Regions from separate parts of the uncultured Ligilactobacillus sp. genome, predicted to be linked through region 1. Evidence: predicted binding sites of a transcription regulator. Region 1 holds the regulator's gene; the other holds the start of a gene.

Evidence for each region. Region 1 encodes CtsR, which represses protease genes until heat stress. Its sites were predicted from a motif close to TTGGTCAAAAAAGGTCAAANA; they were not measured.
Region 2: the regulator CtsR is predicted to act here: its motif matches at 2,174-2,194, upstream of Q9Q35_RS11855 (ATP-dependent Clp protease ATP-binding subunit).

The regions. Positions count from the first base shown of each region.
Region 1 covers NZ_CAQLEL010000122.1:7,532-27,042, reverse strand. Annotated here, with positions in the region: gene Q9Q35_RS08935 (ATP-dependent Clp protease ATP-binding subunit) at 1-825, opposite strand, end outside; gene Q9Q35_RS08930 (CtsR family transcriptional regulator) at 844-1,314, opposite strand; gene Q9Q35_RS08925 (porin) at 1,426-1,860, opposite strand; tRNA gene Q9Q35_RS08920 (tRNA-Pro) at 1,924-1,997, opposite strand; gene Q9Q35_RS08915 (Gfo/Idh/MocA family protein) at 2,047-3,021, opposite strand; gene pnuC (nicotinamide riboside transporter PnuC) at 3,140-3,853, shown strand; gene Q9Q35_RS08905 (nitroreductase) at 3,951-4,601, shown strand; gene Q9Q35_RS08900 (helix-turn-helix domain-containing protein) at 4,675-5,004, opposite strand; gene Q9Q35_RS08895 (NAD(P)H-binding protein) at 5,170-5,808, shown strand; gene Q9Q35_RS08890 (hypothetical protein) at 5,865-5,996, opposite strand; gene Q9Q35_RS08885 (hypothetical protein) at 6,022-6,153, opposite strand; gene Q9Q35_RS08880 (nucleoside 2-deoxyribosyltransferase) at 6,580-7,056, opposite strand; gene Q9Q35_RS08875 (hypothetical protein) at 7,124-7,666, opposite strand; gene Q9Q35_RS08870 (DUF805 domain-containing protein) at 7,682-8,395, opposite strand; gene glmS (glutamine--fructose-6-phosphate transaminase (isomerizing)) at 8,631-10,448, opposite strand; gene Q9Q35_RS08860 (BglG family transcription antiterminator) at 10,579-12,522, opposite strand; gene Q9Q35_RS08855 (mannitol-1-phosphate 5-dehydrogenase) at 12,653-13,804, opposite strand; gene Q9Q35_RS08850 (PTS sugar transporter subunit IIA) at 13,804-14,244, opposite strand; gene Q9Q35_RS08845 (PTS mannitol transporter subunit IICBA) at 14,257-16,014, opposite strand; gene Q9Q35_RS08840 (hypothetical protein) at 16,185-16,670, opposite strand; gene Q9Q35_RS08835 (aldo/keto reductase) at 16,796-17,665, opposite strand; gene Q9Q35_RS08830 (aldo/keto reductase) at 17,703-18,554, opposite strand; gene Q9Q35_RS08825 (LysR family transcriptional regulator) at 18,690-19,511, shown strand, end outside.
Region 2 covers NZ_CAQLEL010000161.1:998-11,489, forward strand. Annotated here, with positions in the region: gene Q9Q35_RS11855 (ATP-dependent Clp protease ATP-binding subunit) at 1-2,132, opposite strand, end outside; gene Q9Q35_RS11860 (hypothetical protein) at 2,286-2,474, shown strand; gene Q9Q35_RS11865 (phosphocarrier protein HPr) at 2,669-2,935, shown strand; gene ptsP (phosphoenolpyruvate--protein phosphotransferase) at 2,935-4,656, shown strand; gene Q9Q35_RS11875 (glycosyltransferase family 4 protein) at 4,849-6,030, shown strand; gene Q9Q35_RS11880 (glycosyltransferase family 4 protein) at 6,044-7,066, shown strand; gene Q9Q35_RS11885 (lysylphosphatidylglycerol synthase transmembrane domain-containing protein) at 7,066-8,085, shown strand; gene Q9Q35_RS11890 (YkuJ family protein) at 8,217-8,450, shown strand; gene Q9Q35_RS11895 (LTA synthase family protein) at 8,560-10,492, shown strand, end outside.

The sequences.
Region 1 (19,511 bases):
TTCTAAGATCTTCTTTAAGCGATCTTCGAATTCGCCCCGGTATTTGGTACCAGCCACAAGTGAACCCATATCAAGCATCATCAAGCGCTTCTTTGCCAAATTCTCAGGGACATCTCCGTTGACGATCGCTTGCGCTAAACCTTCTGCGACCGCTGTCTTACCCACACCAGGTTCACCTAGTAATACTGGGTTGTTTTTCGTCCGGCGACTTAAAACTTGGATCACACGCTTGACTTCACTTGCGCGCCCGATAACTGGATCGGTATCTTCATTTTGTGCGATCGCCGTCATATCCCGCGCTAAGCCATCTAATGTTTCTGTCTTAGAACGTTTTTGGGCTTCACTAGCTTGCTTAGCTAAACGTTGACGTTGGCGGTCAGTCATGCCCAATTGGCGCAATAATAACTGCCGTAAGCGCCGGGTATCGACTTGTAAACTGTACAAGATCCGTGAAGATAAAATATTTTCATCCTTTAATAGTGCCAATAATAAATGTTCGGTCCCGATCTTAGACGAACCCATCATCATCGCTTGGCGCAAGGCATCATTCAAGACGGCCTTGGATTTTGGTGAATATGGTAAATAACTATCTGGTGCTTGACGGCGCAAAGTCCCATACCCTGCGAGCCGCTCGATCTCTTCTTTGATATCGACACTACTTACGAGGTTTTGCCTTAAAACTTGGCCGGCAACACCATTTTCCTCCAAGACAAGGGCTAACAATAAATGTTCAGTCCCGATCGCTTGGTGCTTGAAGTAGTTAGCTTGTTCTTGTGCAAGTAACAAGACTTGGTTAGCACTCGGTGTGTAAGATGTTGAATCCATAAGATCCCCTTCTTTCTATTATTGATCAGCACAACGCAGACGGTTTAAAATGCGATTCAAGATCTTGGCACGGATCGCCTCTTCTAACTCATTATCGGATAGTGCTAGCGTGTTTTTCTCGATCGCAGTCGCTACTAAATGTGCCTCTTTATGTGTCAATAGCTCATTTTCATAGAGCGTTTGAATGATCTGAAATGCTTTGGTCTCGCTGATACTGGTCCCAACGTACTCGATCAATTCATCTAAAATATCCGGGTCGCTGATCAAATCGACCTTGGCGATCCGAATATACCCACCTCCGCCTCGCTTACTCTCGACTAAATAGCCATTTTGTAAAGTAAAACGCGTCTTGATCACATAATTGATCTGCGAAGGTACGCAGTCAAATTGGTCTGCGACTTCAGAACGTTTGATCTCAACTTGAGAAGCTTCAGCAAGAATACTCTTTAAATATCGTTCGATTATATCGGAAATATTGCGATTTTGCATAAAACTATCCTCAATCTGTTTGACTAACTTTGACTATAATTATAAACGTTATCCACCATGCTTGGCAATGAATTAGCGCTAATTTCTAGGGCTGATCGCTTAAAAATCCTCTTATTTATCTGCTGTAAAGATCACTGCCCACGCAACATGTTTAGCTGGACAAAAATAAACGAACTGATCGCCCGTTCCTTTAGCTTGATCAACTGAGATAGCTTGATCAGCATATTTAGCTGTTGGGCTAGTTGGATCTTTTTCCCATTTAGCATACTGTGTCTTAGTCCCTGCAAAGCTTTTTTCCTTGGTATACCCTCTTTGCTCGTAGGGTGCCAACAGATCAGCTGTGATCTGTTTTAGCTCTCCTTTAGTGTAACGCTTGGCAAAACTGCTTTGACTAGTTGTTGTTGAGCTCTCTTTAGTCAAGCTCGCTTTTTTAGTAGGTCTGACCGATAACTTGACGCTGTTTTTGCCCCACGTCACGTGATAGCTACACCCGCTGACACCTAGAACAAAAGCTCCGATCATAAAAAGACAAAGCGCGCGTTTCATTTAACTTCCCCCCGTAAATAAAAAGAGCCGTCCTGCATAGGTACGACTCTAACTAGTAATTGATCGGGATGACAGGATTTGAACCTGCGACCCCCACGTCCCGAACGTGGTGCTCTACCAAACTGAGCTACATCCCGAGAACAATTACTATTATAATACTAGTTTGTTAAATGTAAAAGGAAAATCTTATTTTTCTTCTGGATACACTAGACCCCAATCTCTTCTAAGCTCAGTCATGATCTGCATCACATCAGTCGTATAATCTAAGTGCATCACGTTTTTGCCCCCAGCGACGGCTTGTTCCATATCGGTCACTTCATAGAACAAGGCATCCTTAGTTGCTCCACTTTCGATCACTTCTTTACCACCATCAGCTGTATAAGTGATCGTCGCTTTTTGCCCCCGAGGATACTCGTAGATCTCGATATAGCCCTTATCAAAAGCGACCATCCCTCGCTTTGGTTGCTTAGCATGCAATGTCAAAGCAAGCGTCGCCATTTCCCCAGCTTTATTTTGCAGTAAAATACCGGCCTGTTCGTCAACACCGCTTGGGGCTAATTTGACTTGAGAAACGACTTTATCTGGTTTTTGGGACATGAACCAACGCGCAAAAGATAAAGCGTAGACACCGATATCTAGCAAAGCGCCCCCTGCTAATTTTTTAGAAAAGAAACGATTTGTCATATCGTAATCTTTATAGCTTCCAAAGTTCAACTGTAGCATGCGCAATTCACCCAAACACTTGCTTGCGATCACTTTTTCTAATTCCTTGTAGAGTGGCATGTGATAAAGCGTCATCGCTTCAGCTAAGACCACGTTGTTTTTGGCTGCTAAGTGCTTGGCTTTTTCTAATTCAGTTGCATTTAGCGTGATCGATTTTTCACAGAGCACATGCTTACCGGCCTTGAGCGCTTTATTTAAATACTTGATATGCGTATTATGTGGCGTCGAAATGTAAATAATATCGACGTTGGGATCTTGAAAGATATCTTCGATCTGATCATAGACTTTAGTGACTCCATATTTTTTGGCAAAATCAACTGCCTTGCTGTGCGTCCGGTTCGCAACACCATATAATGTGCGTCCGTGTGCTTGCATAGCCTGCGCTAATTCATTTGCGATCACGCCACAACCTAAAGTTGCCCAATTATAATTTTTCAAAAAAACCCCTCCAAACTAACATTTCTACCTCGATCTTAGCAAAAACTTTTCGCCAAGACAAAGAACATGAATTATCGGTGTAATCGTTTTATCATAATATTAAAGGAAGGTGATCACTATGACAAACACTTGGCTTTATAAGCAATTATTTACCAATTGGAAGAAATTTGAAGTTACCTATGTCAGCATTTTGATCTTGATCCAACTAGCCGTATTTTGGATCGTCCCTGACAGCTTGATCGGCATGATCTCAGGAGTCACAGGCACTTTATCACTTGTTTATGGGATGAAAGGGCGCAAGATCGCTTTTATCTTTGGGACGATCCAGTGTCTAGCTATGACTTACATCGCTTGGATCAGTCATGCCTATGGTTCATTTGCGATGGATATCTTCTATGTCATCTCGCAACCCATCGGCTGGTTCATGTGGGGCCATGACCAAGCAACGCATCGTTTTTCGCCTGACAGTCGCAAAAAACTTTTTGTCGGTGCCTTTATCGCTTGGCTTATCGGCTGGTGGATCTTAGCTTTGTTGCACGGACAACTGCCGTATTTTGATTCGATCAATTTTGTCATCAGTTTCATCGCTCAACTGCTCTACATCTTGAAATACCAAGAAAACTGGTCGCTTTGGATCGTGGTCAATATCGCCAATATCCTCTACTGGTCGATCCTAAGCATCCAAGTCATGACCGGTGCTACTGACATTGGCTCTTTAGGTGCCTATCTCTCCCAAGTTGCCTTGCAAGCAGCCCTACTCTTTAACTCGATCTATGCAACTAAAGTCTGGGCTAGTGGTGAAGCCGACAATGAAGGTGGAACTAAGTCGTAAATTATATAAATAAATCAACATTTACTCTTTACTACTCACTTTAAGTAAGTTAACATAGATCGTACTTACTAAAAATAAGAAAGAGTAGTAACTAACTATGGAATTCAAAGATGCCCTTAATTATCGTCGTTCGATCCGTGATTTTAGCGATCGTCTTCTTACAAAAGAGACTATCAAAGAGATCATCGCTGATGCCCGTCGCGCTCCGTCATGGGTCAATTCACAACCTTGGGAAGTTTATGTAGCAACAGGAAAGACTTTGGAAACGATCAAAGAGTTACACCTTGAATTATCTCAGCGTGGACTTCCTGGAAATTCTGACTTACCTTTTATGCATCGCGATAAGATGAGTCTTTTAGCACGCCAAAATGCTGGTGTTTGGAGCCAAGCTTTACAAACATTCTTAGGGACTGACGCTGAACAAATGGGGAGATCACAGATCACATTGTTCAATGCCCCAGCTCTTGTCTATCTGACCCTGCCTAAGAATACTTCCGAGTGGTCGATCTATGACCTAGGGGCTTTCGGACAAACACTGATGCTAGCTGCTGCTGACCGAAAAGTCGATTCAATTCCAGCTTGGGAGATCGTTAAGTATCCAAGTATCGTTAAAAATATTATGCAGATTCCAGATGATAAACAACTTATAATAGGGATCGCGCTAGGTTACCGCAATCAATCAACAAAGATCAACGGTTTTTATACTGAGCGCAGTGAAGTTGATAAGTTTTTAACTTTCAAAGACTAAACTATAGTGCATAGTACAAAGAGAGCCTACCACGATGCGGATGGTAGGCTCTCTTTGTATCGTCTCACACTCTTTAGTTCAAATTATCTAAATACTGTTCGCCCCAATCGCATAATGCTACTACGATCGGAACTATACTATTCCCTAACTCAGTCAACGAATACTCTGTTTTAGGAGGAACGACTGGATAAACTACTCGACTGATGATCCCATCACTTTCAAGTTCTTTTAATTGGCGTGTCAACATCCTCGGAGTCGCCTTGGGGATCAAACGTTGTAACTCACTGTATCTAAGGGTCTTATCGATCAACTCATACACAATGATCGCTTTATATTTGCCCCCAATGATCTGCATCGTTGCCTCAACTGGACAGTTAAATGTTGTTGCTTTTTCTAGATCCATCAATAAAACCTCACTATCATTTTTGATACTAAATAACATAAATCATAGTTTTAGACAAAAAAGTGCATTCTAGTCACCAAAATTCTTTCATGCTATATTCATATTGTACATGACTATGTGCCTATAAACTCAAAAATACTATCAAAATGATCATGAGGTGAGAAAATGAAAATCTTTGTTGCTGGTGGTTCAGGCCGAGTTGCCACAGAATTAATTAAGAATCTAGTAGCTGCTGGACATCAAGTTATTGCTGGGGCACGTTCTCCTCAAAAAATCGTCACACTTTCCGGTGTTACTCCAGTCAAACTTGATCTAGCTGTCGCTACTCCTGAAGAAATCGCTGAACTTATGGGGGCTGCGACTAGTGTATACTTTGTTGCCGGTTCACGTGGTCAAGCCCTACTACAAGTTGATGCCTTTGGAGCAGTTAAAGTGATGCAAGCTGCCCAAGCTAAAAATATCCAACGCTTCATTCTGTTAAGCTCGATCTATGCACTCCAACCAAAAAATTGGCACCAAGAAGGATTACGTGAGATCATGGATTACAATGTCGCTAAATTCTTTGCTGACACTTACCTGATCAACAATACCAACTTGAATTATACTATCCTTCAACCGACTAGACTAGTTGAAGGACCTGCAACAGGCAAGATCAACGTCACAGATGCCAAGATCGCTACCAATACGATCGCAGATGTCGCAACTGTTTTAGCTGATCTTTTGAAATACGATAATACTGGTAAAAAAGTAATCATGATGCAAAATGGTGACACTCCTATCGCAAAGGCACTAGCTGAAATTTAACGATATACATAACAGGGATAACTGTAAGGTTATCCCTGTTATGTATGTAATGTTGATTATAGCTTGCTTAGCCCCTCTTTGACAAATTGTTGAATGTCCGAATTATAGTAATCACCCAAAGGTAATTTTTCATGTTGATTTTTAACGATCACAGTCGCTACGCTTTGGAACTTAAGATCAGTTTTCAAAGAGATACATCCCCCCTGACCTCAATTATCTTTTCTTTTGAAAACAATGTTTTAATTCTGTTTTAACAGCTGACTGTCGTTGAGTTGCGCTTTCTTTTAATACCACTAAGCTTTCAGTAAAATTCTGATCCCGACTACCTAATTCGCCTTTTTGCAACTCTTTAGTCCCCACATCAAGCGCTCTAACTCAGAAGGCCTAAAATTTACCCACAGCTTTTTTTGATAAGTTCTTCCATGATCTGATTTTTCGGTATAGGTTTAACTACCATCCCGCTGCAGTCCTATCTTTATCGACCATAGTAACTTTGATATCTCCCATAAAGCCGACTTGATGATATTTTTTGTTAATTCTTTTTGTAACGGTATGATCAGCGAATTTTTTGACGTAAGAACATATATTTCCCTAGTTGGCCCCCAGCAATGCCAACGATAAATATGATGACCCAACATAGCAGTAATTTAACTACCTTACCTCATCTTTCATCGCACTCATCCTTTTTCATATCTAGGACCCTTTTCTTAAAAATTGAACTTATCTTACTCAAATAAAAAACCACCCTAAAACAGAGTGGTCACTATTATTCTAATATACTGCCCCTTCATAGAAGTTGTAGTATGGTTTATTAAAATCAAACTCGGCTAACTCGGAGACTTTGATGACTGTATCAGCAACACCAAAACTCATCAAGTTGATCGGCTTACCATAATCTTCATCTGGGATCACCAACACGATATATTTGCCTAACCCCTTGGCTAAGCCTAACTCGACCCCACAGCCGATATCTTCTTCATCTGGTAGATAAGTACATAAGAAGATGTCTGAACTCTTGATCCCGACACAGTCCCCGTTGAACGTTGCCGTTTGCCATTCTTTATCTTCTAGTAATTCAGGATGTTCATCCACGCGTAAACCTTTATATTGATGCGCCAAGGGAACATAACTGTCAGCATCATTTATCGTCTTGTTTTCCTTGATCGCTTTCATTACTTGTTCGTAAGCTGCGTTTTGCTTTGGGGTAAACCACCCAGCTGCAAAATATACTGTCTTTGTCATCCGCATTCGCCATCCTTTTAAAAATATGCACCTTTTATTATGAACTTTCTAGCTAAATATAACAAATTGTGCACTAATTTCCATAGCGTTCATACGCACATTCGACTTGGTAACCTTGGCTTTTTGCCTCTGTAAGCGTCATTGCCGTCCCACCACCATGGCGTTGTAGACCACGACAATTGGGATCTAAGTGATAGCGACCAGGAATGTCAGCATTAACATAGACCGTTTGGGTATTTTGCACTGGATCTGGCGCTTGATAAGCATAAGTCACTGGTTCTTCAACTTGTTCAGGGCATGGATCGATCACTTCACTTGAACTCGCCACTACACTTGAAGTTTCACTAGCTGAACTTTGGGTTGCTGTAGTCGTTGCAACACTTGAACTACTTACAAAACTAGCACTACTACTTAAGCTAGTTTCACTTGAACTTTCAGAAGTCGAACTCATCGAACTTGTAGAGCTTGAACTAGCGACCTTATGCTCCCTTTTTTGTGGATATTTATGGTGAGTCTGTCCTAACGCACTCAACTCAGAGATCCCAAAAACTAATAGTGCGATAAAAGTAAGCACCACTACTAGCCCTACAAAGACTTTTTTATTACTTTTCTTCACTGTCAAACCTCACTTTTAATAGTCATCATCTAAGCTGTCATAATACAGCTCTGTATTTCCAACATCATCAGTGGTATCAGTCAAGGTCACCACACTATAAAATAGCATAGTTCCGACCAAGCCCACACATAGTACGATCACAGGGACCAAACCTTTGATACTATAGATTTTTTTACCAAATGAGCTCTGGCTTTCTTGCCGATAGCGATTATTTTCCATGACTGCTGGTTGGCACATAAATACTAATAAAATAATATTTCCAAATGGGATAAATTTTAACAAGATCCACGCTCCATCCATTCCGATATCATGTAAACGGCGAATAGCAGCTGAGAGCCCCATCAAAAATAATGAAATAATTCCTGTTATACTAATAAAAAGCACCATATACACAAGCGCTTGAATGGTATAATACTGCGTTATCCGACTAGCTAAACTGATACAAAAAACAAGCCCGATAACAATAGGGACCGTTAATAAAGCTAAACCTAAGATGCCATACCAATAATCAGCTCGACTCATACATTTACCATAACGAAAAATATCTTTAAACATCAATTTAGTTGAATTTACTAAGTTCGCCGGTGTTTGAGAATTTGAAGTTATCTCAAATTTTTTAACTGCTGTATCAGCTGTTGTAGCTTGTTCAAGCGTGACCAACTCTTGCCCACACTTGATACAAAATTTACTGTCATCGAGATTTTTTGTCCCGCACAATCTACAAAACACGTTATCTCATCCTTTATAAAAAAAGCATCTTATATAAGTAATATAAATAAATATCTTATCATAAAATTAAATTTATTCAAACTTTCTTAAATAAAAAGCATGATATTGGATCATGCTTTGATATCGCATATATTCTCACTAACTTTTGTCCCGTCCATAAAATAAAGCTAATACTAAAAAACAAAACAAAAAAGTCTGCTCCTAGACAGAAACAGACTTTTACTAGATCAAAATTTTATTCAACAGTCACACTCTTAGCCAAGTTACGTGGCTTATCCACATCGTAACCACGTTGTAAACTTACATAGTAAGCCAACAATTGTGTCGGTACGACTGAAACAAGTGGTGATAACAATGGATCAACTTCTGGTAAGATGATCTGATCACCTTCAGTGGCTACATCACGGCTGGAGATGAATAAGACATTTGCACCGCGCGCGATAACTTCTTGCGCATTGCTGCGTGTATGAGCAGCTGTCTTAGGATCAGTGATGATCGCTACGACTGGTGTACCTTCTTCGATCAAAGCGATCGTGCCGTGCTTTAATTCACCTGAAGCAAATCCTTCAGTTTGAACATAAGAAACTTCTTTTAGCTTCAAAGCAGCTTCTTGGGCTAACGCATAGTCAACACCACGACCGATATAAAATGCATTGCGTGTCGTCGCAAACATATCTTGGGCGATCTTTTCAATGTCACCTTTTTCATCAACTAATTCTTGCATCCCGTTAGCAACTTTTGTCAGTTCACCTGCAACGTCAAAGTCCTTAGCAGCCTTGATGTTCTTGGCTTCACCATAAGCTTTGACTAAAATAGCTTCTAAAGCGATCTGAGCGGTGTAAGCTTTAGTTGAAGCAACCGCGATCTCAGGACCAGCGTGTAACAACAAAGTATAAGTTGCTTCACGTGAAAGCGTTGAGTTAGCCACGTTTGTGATCGTCAAACTTGGGTAACCCCATTCATTAACTTGAGTCAACACTTGGCGACTATCAGCTGTTTCCCCACTTTGCGTCAAGAAGATGAAGAATGGCTTTTCAGACAACAACGGTGGATTATAAGCAAATTCAGAAGCCACATGAACTTCAGTTGGAATATGAGCTAATTTTTCAAATAACTCTTTACCTACTAAACCAGCATGGTAACTTGTCCCAGCAGCTACGATGTATAAACGATCTGCCTTGGATAAAGCATCCAATAATTCTTGATCGATCTTAACTGAGCCGTCTTCATTGAAGTATTCTTGGATCAAAGTGCGCATCACACCTGGTTGTTCATCGATCTCTTTTAACATGTAATATGGATAGGCACCTTTTTTAGCGGCTTGTGGATCCATATCGATATGGAATGGTTCGCGTTCTACGGCATCGCCAGCTGGATCCATGATCGAGATCTTATCTGGTTCGACTACCACGACTTCACCATCCATCAATTCGATGAAATCATGCGTTTGTTCAAGCATTGCTGTGGCATCAGAACAAACAACGTTGAAGCCATCCCCCACACCAAGTAACAATGGACTCTTGTTTTTAGCTACAAATAGCTTGCTTGGTTGTTCTTTATCCATCAATAAGAATGCATAAGATGAGCTTTCATCAACTAAGCCCAAGACCTTGCGGAAAGCAGCTAAAGTATCCATCCCTTCATCGGCAAACTTACCGATCAATTGCACGATGATCTCGGTATCTGTATCACTCTTTAATTCAACATCTACCAAGTATTCATCCCGCAATTGGCTAAAGTTGCCGATCACACCGTTATGAACTAAGAAGAAACGTCCATCAGCTGAAACATGAGGATGGGCATTTTTAACACTTGGGACTCCGTGTGTTGCCCAACGTGTATGTCCGATCCCAGTCGATCCCTTGACTTCTGGTCCGACTAAAGCACGTAGATCAGCGATCCGGCCTTTTTCCTTAACTAAAAATCCATCACCTTGTTGGTCATTTACATAGATACCGGCTGAGTCATAGCCACGGTATTCCAATTGTTGTAATCCATCTAATAAAATATCTGTTGCATTTTCATTGCCAGTTACGCCAACGATACCACACATAATTCAATACCTCACATTTTAAAATTGGTATATACCTTAATTGTTAATTTCAAATCTTATAGAAGTTAGTTACATCAAGTAACAAAACTAAATATAGCGCAACAAAATTCTTCTGTCAACTAATATCTATTTAAATTGGTATACCAGATTTTATTTCTTTTAAGAAACGTTTAGCCAGCTCACTTTGAAGTGCTTTTTGATCTCCTTGTTCAAATAAAGCCAAGGTGTCATCATTCATTATGACCATACTGCTGATCGTTCCCAAAGCATCTTGCTCGATCTGAGACATGTTTTCTGGTGCCAATAAAACTAACATGCGCTTAACGGTGATCAGGCATTGATCCATCGCTTGCATCGTGATCGGCTCAATCAGCTCGAAAATCGCAAAATGGCAACGTTTGATCGCAAAACTAGTCGTATGCAACAAGGCTAACGAACTATCAGGCAGACCGATCGGGGCTAAGCGTTCTCTTTTTTCTAAAGCAGTTACCACCTCTGCTTCATTCAAAATAATATTGTTACCGATCTCACCTACGAGCTTTTCAATGGTCTGTTGCAGATCAAGTCCAGCATTATCAACTTTTTTGACCTGTAGCTCATTGACTAATTCTGTGCAAAAAAAGGCTGTCGCTGCGATAAAGCTCAAAGTTTGAGGTAATTTACCGTTGAACTGCTTATTTTTTCTAGTTGCTACTTTAGCAAAATATTTACGCTGGTAATCTTTGATGTAGGTCTTTAATCGCATAAGTTCTTCTTTGGTCAATAATGGACTAACGATCTGGTATTCGCGTGGAAATCCCGGTAGGCGTAACGTCGACAACACAATATCATATTCTGCTAGATCGATCTCATTTAGTTCTTGGATCCGTGCAAGATTGAAATGCTTGACTTGCGGAAGATCTTTTTTCAAACGTTGCTTCAAAAGCGAAGACGTCCCGATCCCGTTTTCACAAACGATCAACACCGCTAACTTATCTGAGCGCTTAGTTTCTACATATTGACTAGCAAAATATAACAAGATCAGTTGTAATTCAGTCTCACTGATCGCTTGTTCAAAAAAGATCTCCTTTAGCGTTATCACATGGCGGCTTAGCTTTTTAAAAAAGACTAGATCACGTGAAAAATCAAATTTCATCTCCTGTGATACTAATGCGATCAGTGCTTTTACTTTGAGGGAGACTGCTAATTCATATTCATCAGTATAGGTAAAACTTTTGGCGTTTTGATCACCTTTTTTCAATTGATATGCTAAATAAATGAGCTCATTTTGTTCAAGATCCTCATCTACTTTACTCAAAAAAGCATATACTAAGGCTTGATAACGCAAGAGTTGCCCTTTTAGCTCTACTTTTACGGGATGCTTTTTACTTCGCACCAAACAGATCGCAAAAAGAAGAACTAATTGCAATACTTGGTAATCCGAAGTGATCTTTAATTTTGGCAAAACCTTTTGTTCCAAGCCCCGATAACATTGTTGCAATAGCTTTTTAGGCAATAATCGTAAGAAAAAGTCTGGTGTGATCGTTGTTTTATCATCTAAATAAGCAAAAAATTGATAATCATTGAGTTCATTCAACATGATCTCACTTAAAAACTGACGCCGCTTGAGTTCAGTCGTCTCTAGCCAAACACCCACACCTTTTTGGCGTTGTAATTTGATCGCAAAACTAGCAAAAGCTTCCTCTAACCCACCTAGATCACGTTGGATCGTAGCTTCACTGACGTCCAATTCCAGAGCTAAACTGATGATCTTTTGTGGTTCATCGGCTAATAACAGTAATGCTGCCAAAGCGTTTTGGCGACTCTTTGGCTTAAGTGGTTCAACTAATTTTGCTTGCATCCCCAACATCATTTGTAATTGCTTCAAAGCTACATTTTCACCCACTAAAACATAGCGTCCTTGTTCATTTTGTAAATTTAGCCCGAGATGTTGCAAATACAAACTCAATTCATTAAATTCCCGGTATAGCGTCCGCCGACTGACTTTAGTGATCTTACTCAACTGTGAAAGTGCGATCCCCTCGGGAACATTTTTCACCAATTCTGTCAAGATCACTTCCTGGCGTTTGGTCAATCTTACCACGCCTTTTCACCTTGCTTTCTCATCGTCCTACCCTCCAGTATAACCTTTAATTTTTTATATTTAAAATATTAGGTAGTAACACAAAACTACCACCCCAAACTCAGGGTAGTAGCCAGCAAAGTTATCGTTCACACTGCGCTTCTAATTCCGCCAACAGTGCAGCATCTTTTTGTTTATCTAACCCAGTTGTTTGGTAGATCACCTCGATCAAAGGTAAAGTCGTCAACATTTCTTTTATCTGTTGGCTTTCTTGATCGGCTGGATCATTGAAGCGATAAATATCACTTACTGTTTTTAAAAGTGCTTGGTAGCTCAAATTGTGTGCCTTAGCTTCTCTGATCGGGCGAATAAAGCGTTCATCATAGCCTAACTTGCGGATCGGTGTCCGCCCGACACGCGTGATCTCATCTGAAAGTTCAGGATTTTCAAAACGTTCGATGATCTTTTGTTGATAAGCTTCCAGTTCAGAGCGTTCAAAATCCCATTTAGCTAACAATAATTCACGGGTCTCAGCTAGTACAGCCTTAACTTGGTCTAATACCCTTTTATCTTTTATCGCTTCACCGATCGTGTCATATCCGTAAACTTGCCCGGTGTACGCTACCGTTGCATGTCCCGTATTGACCGAGAACAATTTGCGTTCGATATACGGTTCAAGCTTTTTTGCATAGTGGACTTCTTTTAGCTTTAAAGCTGGATCTTTTAGTTGACTTTCATCAATGACCCATTCTTTAAAAGGTTCAACGACCACGAATAACGGATCTGCGTGACTTTGTTGCGGGACGATCCGATCGACCGCTGCATTTGGAAAACCGATATATTCATCCGCAAAAGCTTTAGTTGCTTCGTCTAAGTGCTTATAGACCTCGTTTTTTAGAAATTGCGAACCACCGATCATATTTTCACAAGCGATCACATCAATTTTTTGATAATTATCAGTTTCTTTTCTGAGTTTGATCCCAGCTGCGATCAATGAAGCGATCAAAGGTAAGATCTTAGGTCCGATCGCTGTAGTTACGATATCTGCTTTTGCAAAAGCTTGAGCTACTTTGGCTGGTTCTTTAGCATTATTTATCCCATTGACCCCAGTAACTTTAATTTGTTTTTTAGTTGGTTCTGCTAATTGGATAAGATATTCATGTTTTTCATTCAAAGCTGTGATCACTTTTTCATTTACATCAACAAAGGTGATCTCAAAACCATTTTTCGCTAATACTTCACCGATGAAACCACGTCCAATATTTCCTGCGCCAAAATGTAATGCTTTCATTATTATCCAACCTCTTTCAATAAATTAATGATCTCTTCTTTAGTTGTAGCATCCGCCAATTTTGCTACATTAGAAACATCGCTACAATATAAGGCGATCTGCGATAATAGCTCTAAATGCTCATTGTTTGACCCAGCGATCCCAAATACTACCGTTACTAGATTTTCCACTTGCTCGTCATTGCTAAAATCCACTCCTAAAGGTACCTGGACCACCGAGATCCCTGTCTTTTTGATGAAACTCTTCCCCTCATCTGTACCATGAGGGATCGCGATAAAATTACCCATATAAGTCGAAACATCTTCATTTCTTTTGATCATTGAATCGATATAACGCTTATCAACACAGCCTTCTTTTACCAATAATTCGCCCGCTAAGCGGATCGCTTCTTTTTTGGTCGCTGGTGCTTGATCTAACAAGATCATATTTTCTTTTAATTCCATCTCTAAAACCTCCTAAGCTAAACCGATAATGATCTGAGCTAATTTTTCATCAGTCAACAGGTCAGAAACTGCGAGGACTTGAACATTGGTATAACGGATATCTAAGTTCTTCTTTGCTTCCTTGGTGACGATCACCAAATGCTCTGGACTATCTACCAACTCATCTAAGCGAACTGCTTTGACTGGTACTTTTTTACCCGCTTTATGCAAGCTATCTTTGAAAAGACTGACTGCCATCGTTGATGTTCCAACATTTTGATCATGTCTAATGAAGTTGACCTCTTTGACATTAGAAAGTTCAAGTTCTGAACCAGTGGCTTTAGGCACAGCTCTTGTCTCTTCATTGATCAATGTCTCAGTTTTTAAGCGAGCAATGATCTCATCATAGCGAGGACTGTTCAAGAAATTACCTACTTGAACATGTACAGCACTTGGCGTTTTTTGGGCTGCTCGTTCAGCTAATTCCTCTTGAGTTACGACTAGTAGATCAGGTTCATCTTGTAAGCGACTAACTGCAGTATTTGTGACTGAAACATCTGTAATACCAGCTTTTTTGACCTTATCTCGCAGTAAGGAAGCCCCCATCGCAGAAGAGCCCATCCCAGCATCACAAGCAAAAATGATCTTTTTGATCCCAGAAAAATCAGCTGGTGTCAGTTTAGCTGTTGCTTTTTTCCCTTTTGACTCCGCTTTTATTTGTGCCATCTCTTGTTGCTTAGCTTCAAATTCATCAGAAGTAGAGCGGTCATGTTTCAAAATAATAGCTGCAATGATAAAGGACACCACAGCACCTGCAGCTACACCAGCTAGCACACCAAGATAGCTATCTTTTGGTGTCATCGCTAGGATCGCAATGATCGAACCTGGAGAAGCAGCGGCTTTAAGACCAGCACCAAACATTTGGAAAGTAAATGTACCTGTCACCCCACCGGCGATCACGGCCAAAAACATTGCTGGCTTCATTAAGATATATGGGAAGTAAACTTCATGGATCCCACCGATAAACTGGATGAAAGCTGCCCCTGGAGCTGAACCCTTAGCATTACCCTTACCAAAGAATGTAAAGGCCAACAAGACACCTAACCCAGGGCCAGGGTTAGATTCAAGTAAGAATAAAACAGATTTACCAGCACTTGCAGCTTGTTGGATCCCCAATGGAACTAAGATCCCGTTACCGATCGCATTATTTAGGAATAAAACTTTAGCTGGTTCGATAAAAATATTAGCTAAGGGCAATAAATGAACTGAAATGATCCAGTCAACGCCTTCACCCATCAGCATACTGCCGGCATTAACGATCGGATTAACTACATAGACCCCAACGATCGCTAGAACCATCCCCATGATCCCACTAGTAAAGTTGTTATAGATCATTTCCATTCCCGAACGCACTTTATCTTGGAAGATACTGTCTAATTTTTTGATACACCATCCACCAAGCGGTCCCATGATCATCGCTCCAAGAAACATCGGAACTTGTGAGCCAACAACGACCCCGATCGTAGCGATCGCACCAACGACCGCACCACGTTCTTCATAGACCATCCGTCCCCCAACATAACCGATCAAGAGGGGCAATAAATAATTCAACATCGGACCGATAAGTTCAGCGATCTGTTTATTTGGGAACCATCCTTCAGCCATAAAGATCGCTGTGATAAGTCCCCATGCAATAATGGCAGCTATATTTGGCATCACCATCCCTGAAAGTGCAGTTCCTAATTTTTGGATCCGAGCTTTGAGTGATGTTTTGTTCTTTGCGTCATCCATGTCGTAATACCTCCTGTTTATGTTTACAATTTAATCTTAAATTCTAAAGTATGCGCTTACAATGAAATCCAAATGTACTCGTGTCACAGTCAGTTGTGCCAACTTGCAATTTATCTTTAGCACAACAAAAAACCTCGCATTGAAAATTCTTTCAATACGAGGTTTTTGGATCATTCAAAGGTCTCTTTTTTCAAATGATAACGGTATAAAACTTGGCGAGCGATCGGCTGAGCGATGAGCGCTTCGATAAGAAAAGCTATGCTAAAGTTTCGAGGCCACTTACCGAAAAATTCACTCACTGGTGTAAAATGGATCGCCCCTTCACCGATCCAAGCTCCGATAAATGTCATAAAAAACGACATCAAAAAGACGTTGCATAAGATATTGATCGTGATCTGCAAACGAAAACTGTCTTTTGGATGCACGATCAGATCCTTGAGCTTGCCGGCTGGTTTTTGTGTCAAAATGACTAAGATCACCACTGCTAGCCAGATAAATGGTAATACTCTTAGTGTATTTTGCCAGACTTCAAAGCTAAAGCCTAACTCAAACATACTGATCAAAGGAGCGATCAAGTTCACTGAGATCAACGATACGATCAGCAAAAACAAAACAAATTCCCGATGATCTCGGGGTAAGCGCATGTAAAAATCCATTAAAAACCTTCCTCCCTTAGATAAAAAATAAGGATCCAGCAAAACTAGTTCGTTTTGCTGGACCCTTATACGCGAAAACTTCATCTGTTATTTTAACAAACTTTTTGAAGACGTGCTAATGTTTTTTAGTCGTGCAATTGACGCAGACTAGATCCAAAGATCTGTTCGATCGCTACTGGATCACGGTGATCAAAAAATTGACTCTCATTTTTATCCAAACTGGCCATAACTTCCATATCAGCTGGGCTGAGTTCAAAATCAAAAACGTTGATATTTTCTTCCATACGATTTTTATGAACTGACTTAGGAATAACTGTGATCCCTCTTTGTAGAAGCCAACGCAAGATAACTTGTCCGTTTGATCTACCGTACTTTTCACCGATCGCCTTGATTTTTTCATTGGTGAAAATATTGTGCTTTCCTTCTGCAAATGGCGCCCAAGCTTCCACTAAGATATCTTCACTTTGGGCAAAGCTCACCTCGGCTTCTTGTTGGAACCAAGTATTTACCTCGATCTGGTTGACTGCTGGCTTGATATTTGTTGTCAATTCTAGATCCTTCAACTGATCAGCATAGAAATTCGAGACTCCAATAGCACGGATCTTCCCAGCTTGATAAGCTTCTTCAAGAGCACGCCAAGCCCCCACCGTATCGCCATATGGTTGGTGTAAGAGATATAGGTCGATATGATTAAGGCCCAGTAGCTCTAATGAACGTTCGATCCCAGCTTTAGCACGTTCATAAGTAAAATCTGAGACCCAAAGTTTAGAAGTAACAAAGATCTCTTCTCGCGCGATCCCACTTTCTTTGATCGCTTCACCCACAGCTGCTTCGTTTTGATAAGCTGCTGCTGTATCGATCAAACGATATCCTGAAGCTAGAGCATCTAACACTGCTTGTTTACATTCTTTTGGATCAGGGACTTGAAAGACACCAAAACCTAACACAGGCATTTCCACCCCGTTATTTAATTTTTTTATCGGAACATTGACCATAATTTTTCATCCTTTCCGCAACTTTGAGCGTCTAAGTTTATTTTTGAGAACTAAAATCCATATCCATCTGCGCATATTGTTCTTCTCTAGTAGCATCAGGCATATAATAGCGCTTTGTTTGATCTAATTTTTTGATCTCTGCCATATCAGAAGCACTCAGCTCAAAATCAAAAAGATCAGCATTAGCTTTGATATGTTCTGGGTCAGTTGAACCTGGGATCACGATAAAGCCCATTTGAATGTGCCAACGCAAGATGATCTGAATATTTGTCTTGCCATATTTTTGGGCTAACTTAGTAAAAATATCTTCATTCATCAATGATCGATCACCATGCCCTAACGGATACCATGCCATCAAACGTGTTTTATAAGGTCTTAAGATCTCACGGAGTTCTTGTTGTGTATAGTATGGATGGGCTTCAACTTGTATCACTTGTGGTTTGATTTTTGCTTCTTCTAGTAAATGTTGCAATTTTTCACCGTAAAAGTTCGAGATCCCGATCGCTTTGATCTTGCCCTCACGATAAGCTTGTTCGAGCTTGCGATAACCTGCCATATAATCACCAGCCGGTTGATGTAAAAATAACAGATCTACATGATCAGTCCCTAAACGTTCTAACGTTTCATCAACAGCATCAGCCTTGGTATAAACGGTCGGCCACAGTTTAGAACTCAAATAGATATCTTTTCGTGCTACACTTGAGTCCTTGATCCCTCGGCCAACTGCTTTTTCATTTAAATAAGCATTGGCTGTGTCTACGAGCCGATACCCGCTTTCAAGTGCTGCTACGACTGCTTTTTGGGCTTGATCTGGTGTCATTTGGAAAGTACCTAGGCCCAAAACAGGGATCTTTTCGCCATTATTTAGTTCAAAAGTTTGCATCTTCATCAGTCGATCCTTTCATCTATGTTTCTTTTAAGATCTATCATTGCTTTCAGTTTATTTTCTTTTGCGCACAATGTAAAATACTTCTTTTGCATATTACTATACGTTTTGAGTATACTAGGATCAGAGGTGAAAATTATGATCGATAACTATCTACTTGAATATTTGGTAACATTTTCCAAATATCAGACATTATCCAAAACAGCTACCGTCTTAAATGTCACTCAACCAACTGTTACACGTGGGATGCAGAAACTAGAAGAACAGCTTGAAGTCAAACTATTTGAACGAACTGCCAATCGGATCACTTTGACCAAAACAGGCAAGTTAGCTGCTAAAAAAGCAAAACAGCTCTTATACGCCAATCAAAGATTTGTCGAACAGATCCAAGATCATGCGGCTAACCAAAAACTCATCAAAGTAAGCTCTACTGTTCCTGGGCCAAGGTTTATCTTAGATCAACTCTCTACTAACACATTTTCCTTAGATCCTGAGCTTTTACCTACAGATCAGATAACTGCTTCACTAGATAACAACAAATATACGCTCGTCATTTCAGAAAAAGAGATCCAAACAAAGACGCTCGAAGCACGTTATCTCGGTCACGAAGATCTCTATGTCAACCTCGATAAATTCACTTACCAGGCAAACCAGACCAGTGTCAGTTTTGACGATCTTTTTCAAATGAGCTTTGTCGTTTTAGGTGATATCGGGTCTTGGAAAGATATCATCTCTCAACATATCCCAGACGCTAAATTTCTCTTTCAACAAGAATACGAAGCATTAAAAGAGATCACTGACTACTCTAGTTTTCCATATTTTAGCACTAATATCACGCATCCTTTAGCAACTAGAGATCATACTGACCGTGTACGTTTAAAGATCACTGACAAAAGCGCTCGCATGGACCTTTATGGGGTCTATCGCAAAGAAGATCGTGCTAAAGTCGCTTCACTTTTA
Region 2 (10,492 bases), on a different contig from region 1:
ATCGTATCGTCGCTCAAGTCGGCGTAAAAGTTTTTAACTTGAGGATGATCGAGGTAAAAGTCAGTCACCTTGTCTTCGATCTGGTCTTGGATCGTACGGCGTAGTGGGCGGGCTCCCATCTTAGGATCATAGCCTAATTCGACTAATTTTTGGCGGGCCTTAGTTGAAACTTTGAGCGACATTCCATTTTCTTGTAGCGTTTGGTCGACTTTTTCGAGCATCAACTCAACGATCTGCTCAAGATCTTCTTTAGTTAAAGCATTGAACTCGATAATATCATCAAAACGGTTCAAAAATTCCGGTTTGAAGTATTTAGTCAATTTATCGACTACCAAATTAGGTGTGCTCTCAGTTGTGCCAAAGCCAACGTTGACGATCGGATCACCTGAACCAGCGTTACTTGTCATGATGATGATCGTATCTTTAAAGCTGACAGTCTTACCTTGTGAATCAGTCAAGCGACCATCATCTAAGATCTGCAAGAACATATGCATGACATCGGGATGAGCTTTTTCGATCTCGTCTAATAAGATCAAGCTATATGGATGCCGTCGGACTTGTTCGGTCAATTGGCCGGCTTCTTCGTATCCAACGTAACCTGGAGGAGAACCGATCAATTTAGAGACAGAGAATTTTTCCATATATTCGCTCATATCAAAACGGATCATGGCCTCAGTCGTCCCAAATAATTCTAAAGCAAGTTGTTTAGCAGCTTCTGTTTTCCCGACTCCTGTAGGACCGATAAAAAGAAATGAACCGATCGGCCGGCCGGATTTGTTAAAGCCGATCCGATTGCGTCGGATCGAGCGGGCAACTTTATCAACGGCGCGGTCTTGGCCGATAACATTTTGCTTGAGTGTTTGGGCTAAGGTTTGTAATTGCGCTTGTTCTTTTTGTTTGAGTTCGCCGACAGGGATAGAAGTCATTTCCTCAACGATCTTTTCCATGTCTTTGGCAGTAACTTCGCTTTTAGCTTGGGGTTTAGCCGTTAAATGATCTTCTAGTTTAGTGACTTGATCGCGATAAAAAGCGGCTTTTTCATAATCTTCTTGGTCTAAAGCGGCTTTTTTATTTGCCTGAGCTTGAGCTATCTTAGCTTTGACTTCGCTTGGATCAAAAGCTTGTAAGGCTAAATTCTTACGCGAGCCGGCTTCATCTAAGAGATCGATCGCTTTATCTGGCAAATAGCGGTCTTGAATGTAACGAGTCGAAAGTTGGATCGCACTTTCAAGGGCTTCATCGGTATAAGCGACTTGATGGTAGCTTTCATATTTAGTACGTAGACCATGTAAGATCGCTAAAGCTTCCTCTTTAGAAGGTTCTTTGACCTGGACTGGTTGTAAACGTCGCGCCAAGGCGGCATCTTTTTCGATCGTACGAAATTCGTTTAAAGTAGTAGCCCCGACGAGTTGAAACTCGCCTCTAGCTAGAGCTGGTTTTAAGACATTGCCGGCATCCATGCCGCCCTCAGCGTTTCCGGCGCCAACTATCTCATGGATCTCATCGATAAAGAGGATGATATCTTGTTTTTGTTTCAACTCATCCATTAATTCCTGCATGCGTTGCTCAAATTGGCCACGGATCCCGGTCCCTTGGACTAGGGAAACGACATCTAGGCGGATAACTTTTTTATTTAATAGTTTTTGTGGAACATCGCCGTCAACGATCTTTTGGGCGAGACCTTCGACAACTGCTGTTTTCCCGACCCCTGCTTCACCGGTAAGGACAGGATTATTTTTAGTGCGACGATTCAAGATCTCAGTTACACGTTTTATCTCGCGGTCACGCCCGATAACGGGGTCGATCTGGCCTGCTTTAGCTTGGGCGGTGAGATCGAGGCCGTATTTATCCAAAATGCTACCGTTATCGCCATTATCACCGGCTTGAGTTAGGGGCTCTTGCGCTGGTGTGGAACGCTGTTGGTTTTGTTGGTCGATCTTTTTAAAGAGATCAGCGAATGGATCACTACCAAAGGGATCTTGGAAGATCCCCCCTAAGGAAGGTGGTAGTTGACTTTGATTTTTCAAAGCTTGATAGCAGTTAGGACAAAGGTCGATCGAAGTTTGGCGACCGTTGATGTTTGTTGTTAAATGTAGCGTAGCTTGGTTTTGTTGACAATTTTGGCATAACATAGCTATTCACGACCTTTCCGAGTAAATTTAATGTCAAAATCAGTTTGACCAACTTTGACCTTTGTAGCTTTATTATACAAATTTTTATCTTAAGTGCAAGCAAAAAAATTGGTAGATGGTATAATTTAAAAATATATGAGAGGGGGGAGCAGGATGGAAAAGGATTATCAAGCTTTATTAGATCGCTTGCATGCAGGTGAGATAACAGAATTTGAGATCGAAACGGCTGAATTTATGGATTTTCAAAAGATTTTACTAAATTATAATTATCGGAAAAATGTAGTCGGTACAGCCAAACGTGGTGGTGGAGTTATCTATCATTACCATAAAAATGATAAATAAATTTTTTTCGACATATTATCAAAATGTTTAAGGGTGATACCTTGTCTTGATAAATAATTCATGGTATTATCTTTTATAGCAGGTGCAACACCTAGTGTAATCGCTAATGTAAACGAATTCTTTTGCAACTGTAATCAATTTGTTTACTAATTGTTGCACAAATCTTATTTATATTTAAAGGAGCATGATCCACAATGGAAAAGAAAGAATTTCACGTAATCGCAGAAACAGGTATTCACGCACGCCCAGCTACACTTTTGGTGCAAGCTGCAAGCAAATTTAACTCAGATATTACTTTAGAATATCAAGGTAAATCAGTAAACTTGAAGTCTATTATGGGTGTTATGTCATTAGGTGTAGGTCAAAACGCTGACGTTGTGATCTCTGCTGATGGTGCTGATGAAGCCGAAGCAATCGCTGCTATTACAGAAACAATGACAAAGGAAGGACTTGCTGAATAATGACGAAAATGTTGAAGGGTATCGCAGCTAGTGACGGAATTGCAGCCGCAAAAGCCTACATGCTTGTGCAACCTGACCTTTCATTTTCTGAGACCAGCATCTCTGATCCGGAAGCTGAGATCAAGCGTTTGGATGATGCTGTTGCAGCCTCCAAGAATGAGCTTGAAGCTATCAAGCAAAAAGCTGCCCAAAACTTAGGTGCTGAAGAAGCTGAAGTTTTTGAGGCACACTTAACGATCTTGGCTGACCCTGAAATGATTGGTCAAATCGAAAATCAAATCAAGAATGAAAAAGTTAATGCTGAAGCTGCTTTGAAGAGCGTAACAGACATGTTTATTTCCATGTTTGAAGGCATGACAGACAATGCTTACATGCAAGAACGTGCAGGCGATATTCGCGACGTAACCAAGCGTGTTATGAGTCATTTATTGGGTGTAACTTTACCTAACCCAGCTTTGATCAACGAAGAAGTTGTGATCGTAGCGCATGACTTGACACCATCTGATACAGCACAATTAGACCGCAATTTTGTTAAGGGCTTTATCACTGATATCGGTGGACGGACATCGCACTCTGCTATCATGTCAAGAACTCTTGAGATCCCTGCAGTCGTGGGTTCTGGCTCAGCAACAACTGAGATCAAAGAAGGCGATATGGTCATTATCGATGGTATTGCTGGGGATGCAGTTATTGATCCAACTGCTGAACAGTTGGCTGAATATGAACAAAAAGCTGCTGATTTCAAAGCTCAAAAAGCTGAATGGCAACAATTAAAAGATGCTAAGTCTGTTTCCAAAGACGGCAAAGAAGTTATCTTAGGGGCTAATATCGGTACACCTAAGGATGTTACAGGTGCTGTTGATAATGGGGCAGAAGCAGTTGGATTGTTCCGTTCTGAATTCTTATACATGGATGCAAGTGAGCTTCCAACGGAAGAAGAACAGTTCAAAGCATACAAAGAAGCAGTCGAAGGTATGAACGGCAAACAAGTTGTTGTACGTACAATGGATATTGGTGGGGATAAGGATCTACCTTATCTACCGCTACCAGAAGAAGAAAACCCATTCTTGGGTTATCGTGCGATCCGCATTTCATTAGATCGTCAAGATATCTTCCGTACTCAATTGCGTGCGTTGTTACGTGCTTCTAACTATGGACGTTTAGCGATCATGTTCCCAATGATCGCTACTGTCAAGGAATTCAAAGATGCTAAGGCGATCTTTGAAGAAGAAAAAGCTAAGTTAGTTAAAGAAGGTATTCCAGTTTCTGACGATATCGAAGTCGGAATGATGATGGAGATCCCTGCTGCTGCAATGATCGCAGACAAGTTAGCTAAGTATGCTGATTTCTTTAGTATCGGAACTAATGACTTGATCCAATACTCTATGGCAGCTGACCGTGGTAACGAACGTGTATCTTACCTTTACCAACCATATAACCCATCTATCTTGCGTTTGATCAAGCTCATTATCGATGCTTCACATAGAGAAGGTAAGTGGACTGGTATGTGTGGTGAAATGGCTGGCGATCAAGTTGCTGTGCCATTGTTGCTTGGTTTAGGCTTAGATGAATTCTCAATGAGTGCAACTTCGATCTTGAAGACACGTAGCTTATTGAAGAAACTTGATTCAGTTAAGATGCAAGAATTAGCTCAAAAAGCAGTTGAAGATTGCGAAACAACTGAAGAAGTTGAAGCTTTAGTAGCTGAATACACGAAGTAATATTCGATCAACTTATCTTAAGTGAAGAGACCGGAAAGAGATTTCTGGTCTCTTTTTGTTTAAAATCAGTCGGAAAATGTTAAAATATTAAGAATGGTATTTTTTTGCTCTTCGTATCAGTGAGAGCATTGCAAAGGAATAGTTAAAACCATATAATTAAAACTGATAAAAAGTTGAGGAGGAAAGGTGCTTGTGAATATCGGCATATTTACAGATACGTATTTTCCGCAAGTTAGCGGAGTTGCGACATCGATCGATACTTTGCGTTCACAATTAGAACAAAAAGGGCATACGGTCTATATTTTTACGACTACCGATCCTGATGTCGAGAAAAATGTCTATGAGCGCAATGTGTTTCGCTTTGCTAGCATTCCATTTATTTCTTTTACCGATAGACGCATCGCTGTTAGAGGACTGTTTCAGTCTTATCAAGTAGCTAAAGAATTAAATTTAGATATTGTTCATACGCAAACCGAATTTTCAATGGGATTGATCGGGAAGTTTGTAGCTAAAGCGCTAAAGATCCCGTGTGTTCATACTTACCATACGATGTATGAAGATTATTTACATTACGTGGCCAAAGGAAAATTATTGAAACCCTCTCATGTACGTTTGATGACTTGTTCTTTTTGCGAAAAAATGAGTGGGATCGTGGCTCCAAGTGAACGTGTTTTAGAGACTTTGACTCGTTATGGGATCAAAGAACCGATCACTGTTATTCCTACGGGAGTCGATTTGACACGGTTTAAAGTTGCTAGTGAAAACAATGTTCGAAAACATTATGGAATAGCTGAGGATGCGCCTTTGTTACTAACATTGAGTCGCTTGGCCTTTGAAAAAGATATCGATCGTATGGTGGCTAGTTTTCCTGCGATCAAGGCCAAAGTTTCTAAGGTCAAATTGTTGATCGTGGGGGATGGGCCAGCTAAAGAGTCATTGCAAGATCAAGTAAAAGAACTCGGATTGACCGAAGATATCATCTTTACAGGTGAAGTGGACAATACTCAAGTGAGTGAATTTTATCATGCAGCTGACCTATTTGTTTCAACTTCGGTCTCAGAGTCACAAGGCTTGACGTATATTGAAGCATTGGCAGCAGGGACTAAAGTAGTTTCCTCAAAAAGCCCATATACGGCTGAACTTTTAAGCGATCGGGCGATCGGTGCAAATTTTGAGACTTTACAAGAATTTGTTGAGTTAGTAGTTGAATATTTGACGAAGCCAGCCAAATATCAAGATCCTAAACCGTTACAACAAAAATTAAAAGAGATCTCAGCTGACGAGTTTGGTGAAAAGATCTTACAATTTTATGAACGTAGTAAGGAACACTATTTAGAGTTGAGCCAAACAACCTACTCAAAAGAACACAGCTAAAAGGAGTTTTCTAATGTTAAATGTTCACATGTATTCGTCGGCAACCAAGGTCAAAGGCCAAGGGGTGGGCAGTGCATACACCGAACTGATAAAGTTGCTAGAAAAATATTATCCTGAGCAGTTGGCGATCACGATCAATGAGTTTGGTCCAGCTGATATCAGTCACTATCACACGATCGACTTAAAGTTTTTCTTTTCGACTTTTTCCAAACGTCGAGGTAAAAAAGTGGGTTACGTCCACTTTTTGCCAGAAACACTGGAGGGAAGTCTCAAGTTGCCGTGGATCGCACGTAAAGTATTGTATCGGTATGTGATCGCTTTTTATAAGCGGATGGATGCCTTGGTCGTTGTTAACCCAACTTTTATCCCCAAATTGGAAGCTTATGGGATCGCTCGTGAGAAGATAACTTATATTCCTAATTTTGTATCTAAAAAGGAATTTCATCCGATCGCTAGTGAGGAAAAAAAGCAGTTACGTATGGAAAAAAAATTGCCTACTGATAAATTTTTGATCGTTGGTGTGGGGCAGATCCAGGAAAGAAAAGGTGTTTTTGATTTTATCGAGTTAGCTAAGCGCAATCCTGAATTCGAATTTGTTTGGGTCGGAGGCTTTTCATTTGGAATGATCACTGACGGCTATGCAGAGTTGAAAAAAGTGGTCGATGATCCACCTAAAAATTTACATTTCCCTGGGATCGTTGAACGAATTGAGATGTGTGAGTACTACAACTTAGCTGATGTTTTCTTGTTACCGTCATATAACGAACTTTTTCCGATGAGTGTGCTTGAAGCGTTTAGTTGTGAGACTCCCGTTGTTTTACGTGAACTTGAGCTTTACGAAGGCGTTATCGCGGGTTATTATGCTGGTTGTACTGATATAGATGAGATGGAAAAAAAGCTCAAAGAGTTAGCTAAAGACCCAGATGCATTAGCCAAATTGCGTGAGCGGGCGAAAGCAGCAGCTAAATTTTATTCAGAAGATCGTCTGGCCTTGATCTGGTTGGACTACTATAAAAAACAAGCGGGGAAAGTGTGATGTCAAAGAAAAATAAATTAGCCCTCTTGATAATGATATTGATCGGGGTCGGGATCTTTTTTTATTCTGTTCAAGGGATCTCGTATCATGACTTGGTCGGTGATATCACACATCTTAATTGGGGGTGGATCGCAGTGGCTGTGTTATGCATGGCATTGTCGATCTTTTGTGAGGGTTTTGTGGTCAAGGAATTACTAAAAAGACAGTTCCCGACTTATTCTTTTAAGGATTCGTTGCGGATCCCATTGATCGAAGCTTTATTTAATGGGATCACCCCGTTTGCTTCAGGTGGGCAACCAGCGCAATTATTTGCCTTATTGCAATCTGGGGTAGATGCTGGACGTGCGACTTCGATCTTATTGATGAAATTTGTGGTATATCAATCGATGATCGTTTTAAATTTCATCGTTTGCTTATTTTTGGGATTTCATTTGATCGCCGATAAATTGCACGTTATGGGGTTGCTGTTGATCTTTGGTTTTTTGATCCATTTGACAGTGATCTTAGGTCTGTTGTTGATAATGTATTGGTATGACTTTACTAAGAAGATGACAAATCTATGTTTACGGCCTTTTAAACGCTTTTTAACTTCAGAACGTTATGAAAAATATGATAAGTTGATCAATGAGAAGATCGATAACTTTTATCGGGAGAGCTTACAATTGAAAGCTAACTACCGCTTATTGTTCAAAGTTAGTTTGATCACTTTGATCCAACTATTTTTCTATTACATCATCCCCTTTTTTATTTTGCTAGCTTTACGAGTCGAGCATGCTGAATTGCTGACAGTAATGACGCTCCACGTTTTGATCGTGATGGTGATCTCATTATTTCCGATCCCTGGGGGTGCCGGTGGGGCTGAATACAGTTTTTCACTGATTTTTTCGACCTTTGTTAACAGTGGAAGTAAACTGGTCTTGGCAATGATAATTTGGCGGATCATTACTTATTATTTGGGGATGTTTGGTGGTATGGTAGCCTTAGTGATCAAACCAGATAAATATCCAAAACAAGATTAAAGAGAAGATCATCCTAAAATCTTCAACTTTTTTGAATTGTTTCATTATATTTGGTGTGTTAGTATATAATTTGCTAAGGTATATCAAAAGTAGGTCCGTGATCTACTTAAATGAAGAGGAGATTTATATCTATGGAAAATTCACAACTTGTGGCAATTATCGAAAGACTAGATGCGATGATGAAAGCAGACACAAATGAAGTTCAATCACGTCGCTTTGAGCGTGAAGGACAAGAAAGAGGATTCGTAACATACGATCCTGCAACACAAACTTTTGAATTAGAAGAATTAGCAACACATCAAAAGTTCGATTTTGATGATATCGATCTAGCAGCGATGGAGATCTACGACTTGCTAAACGACTAATTTTAAAATATCTTTAAAATCTTGTGGAATGACTATCTTTTTCATAGGATATTAAACTATAATTTGACGCATAGACAATTAAATACTACTTATTATTGGAGGCAATTAGATGCGTTCAGTGCTAAAGAAAGTCCGTGATGGGCTGAATACGCGCACAGGTTTTTTTATTTTAACTCTGGTATTACTTTGGATCAAAACGTATGCTGTTTATGTTAATAAGTTTAGCTTAGGGATAAGTGACAGCATGCAACGCTTCTTACTCTTGTTAAATCCGCTCCCAGCAGGTTTATTACTTTTAGGGATCGCTCTTTATTTTAGAGGTAAGAAGTCCTATTGGATCATGATGATCGTCGATTTGATCGCCTCACTATGGCTTTTTGCCAATGTTTTGTACTATCGGGAGTTTTCTGATTTCCTATCAATGGGGATCATTAAGTCTTCGGGATCAGTTTCAAATAATTTATCGTTAAGTATTGGCGAGATCTTGCATCTTAGTGACTTATGGATCTTTGCAGATGTGATCATTTTGACACTACTATTGGTATTTAAGGTCATCAAAATTGATACACGACCAGTCAAGTTCCGTTATCCGATCGGAGTCACACTGTTATCATGTGTTTTGTTTGCAGCTAATCTAGGTTTAGCCGAAAAGAACCGCCCACAACTGCTGACACGTACATTTGACAATAATTACATTGTTAAATATTTAGGTATTAACTTCTATGCTGCTTATAACGCTTACCAAACGCATAAGGAAAGTGCTACAAGAGCTAGTGCAAGTAGTAGTGATATGGATCAGGTCTTGAAGTTTTTGGAAAAAAACAAAACAACGGTCAATCCAGAATACTATGGTAAAGCAAAAGGTAAGAATGTTTTTGTTTTCCATTTGGAAAGTTTCCAACAATTTATGATCAACTATAAAGTTAATGGTAAAGAAGTAACGCCAAATATCAATCAATTTTATAGCGATCAAAGCACGATCTCCTTTGATAATTTCTACCATCAAGTAGGACAAGGGAAGACTTCTGATGCAGAAACGATGTTAGAAACATCGCTCTTTGGTTTACCATCGGGGTCAGTTATGACATCTTATGGTACCAATAATACCTTCCAAGCAATGCCGGCTATTATGGACCAACAGGGTTATACAACAGCGGCATTTCACGGAGATGTTGGTAGTTTTTGGAATCGCGATAACACCTATAAATCTTGGGGATATCAGTATTTCTTTAGTGAAGACTACTACAAGAATAAATCCAACTATAGTATTGGATATGGTTTAAAAGATAAGTTGTTTTTACAACAGTCAGTTAAGTACATCGAACAGTTACCGCAACCGTTCTATGCAAAATTGATCACGGTCACAAATCATTATCCATACGAACTTGATAAGCAAAATCAAACGATCGAAAAGACGACAACGGGTGATAGTACTGTTGACGGTTATGTTCAAACAGCTAAGTATTTAGACGATGCTTTTGGTGAATTTATCAGTTATTTGAAAAAAGCAGGTCTATATGATAATTCGATGATCGTCGTTTATGGTGACCATTATGGTATTTCAAATAACCATAAAAAGGCGATCGCACAATTACTTGGTAAGAAGAGCGTAAATAGTTATGATCTAGCACAATTCCAAAAAGTTCCATTTATGATCCATGTTAATGGCATCAAAGGCGGAGTAGATCACACTTATGGTGGTGAGATCGATGTTATGCCAACCTTATTAGATCTTTTGGGGATCAAGAATACGGATACGATCCAATTAGGAAACGACTTGTTAGCTAAGGATCGGAACCAAACAGTTGCCTTTAGAAATGGTGACTTTGTTTCACCGACATTTACAAAGATCGGAAGTACGATCTACAATGACAAAGGTGAAGATGTTACAGATAGTTTGACGGCCGAGCAAAAGGCGCAAGTTAAAGCGCAGACAGAATACGTTGATGAAGAGTTATCCCTTTCTGATAAGATCATCACAGGCGATCTGTTGCGTTTCTACACACCTGAAGGCTTTAAGGCGACTGATAAGACTAAATACA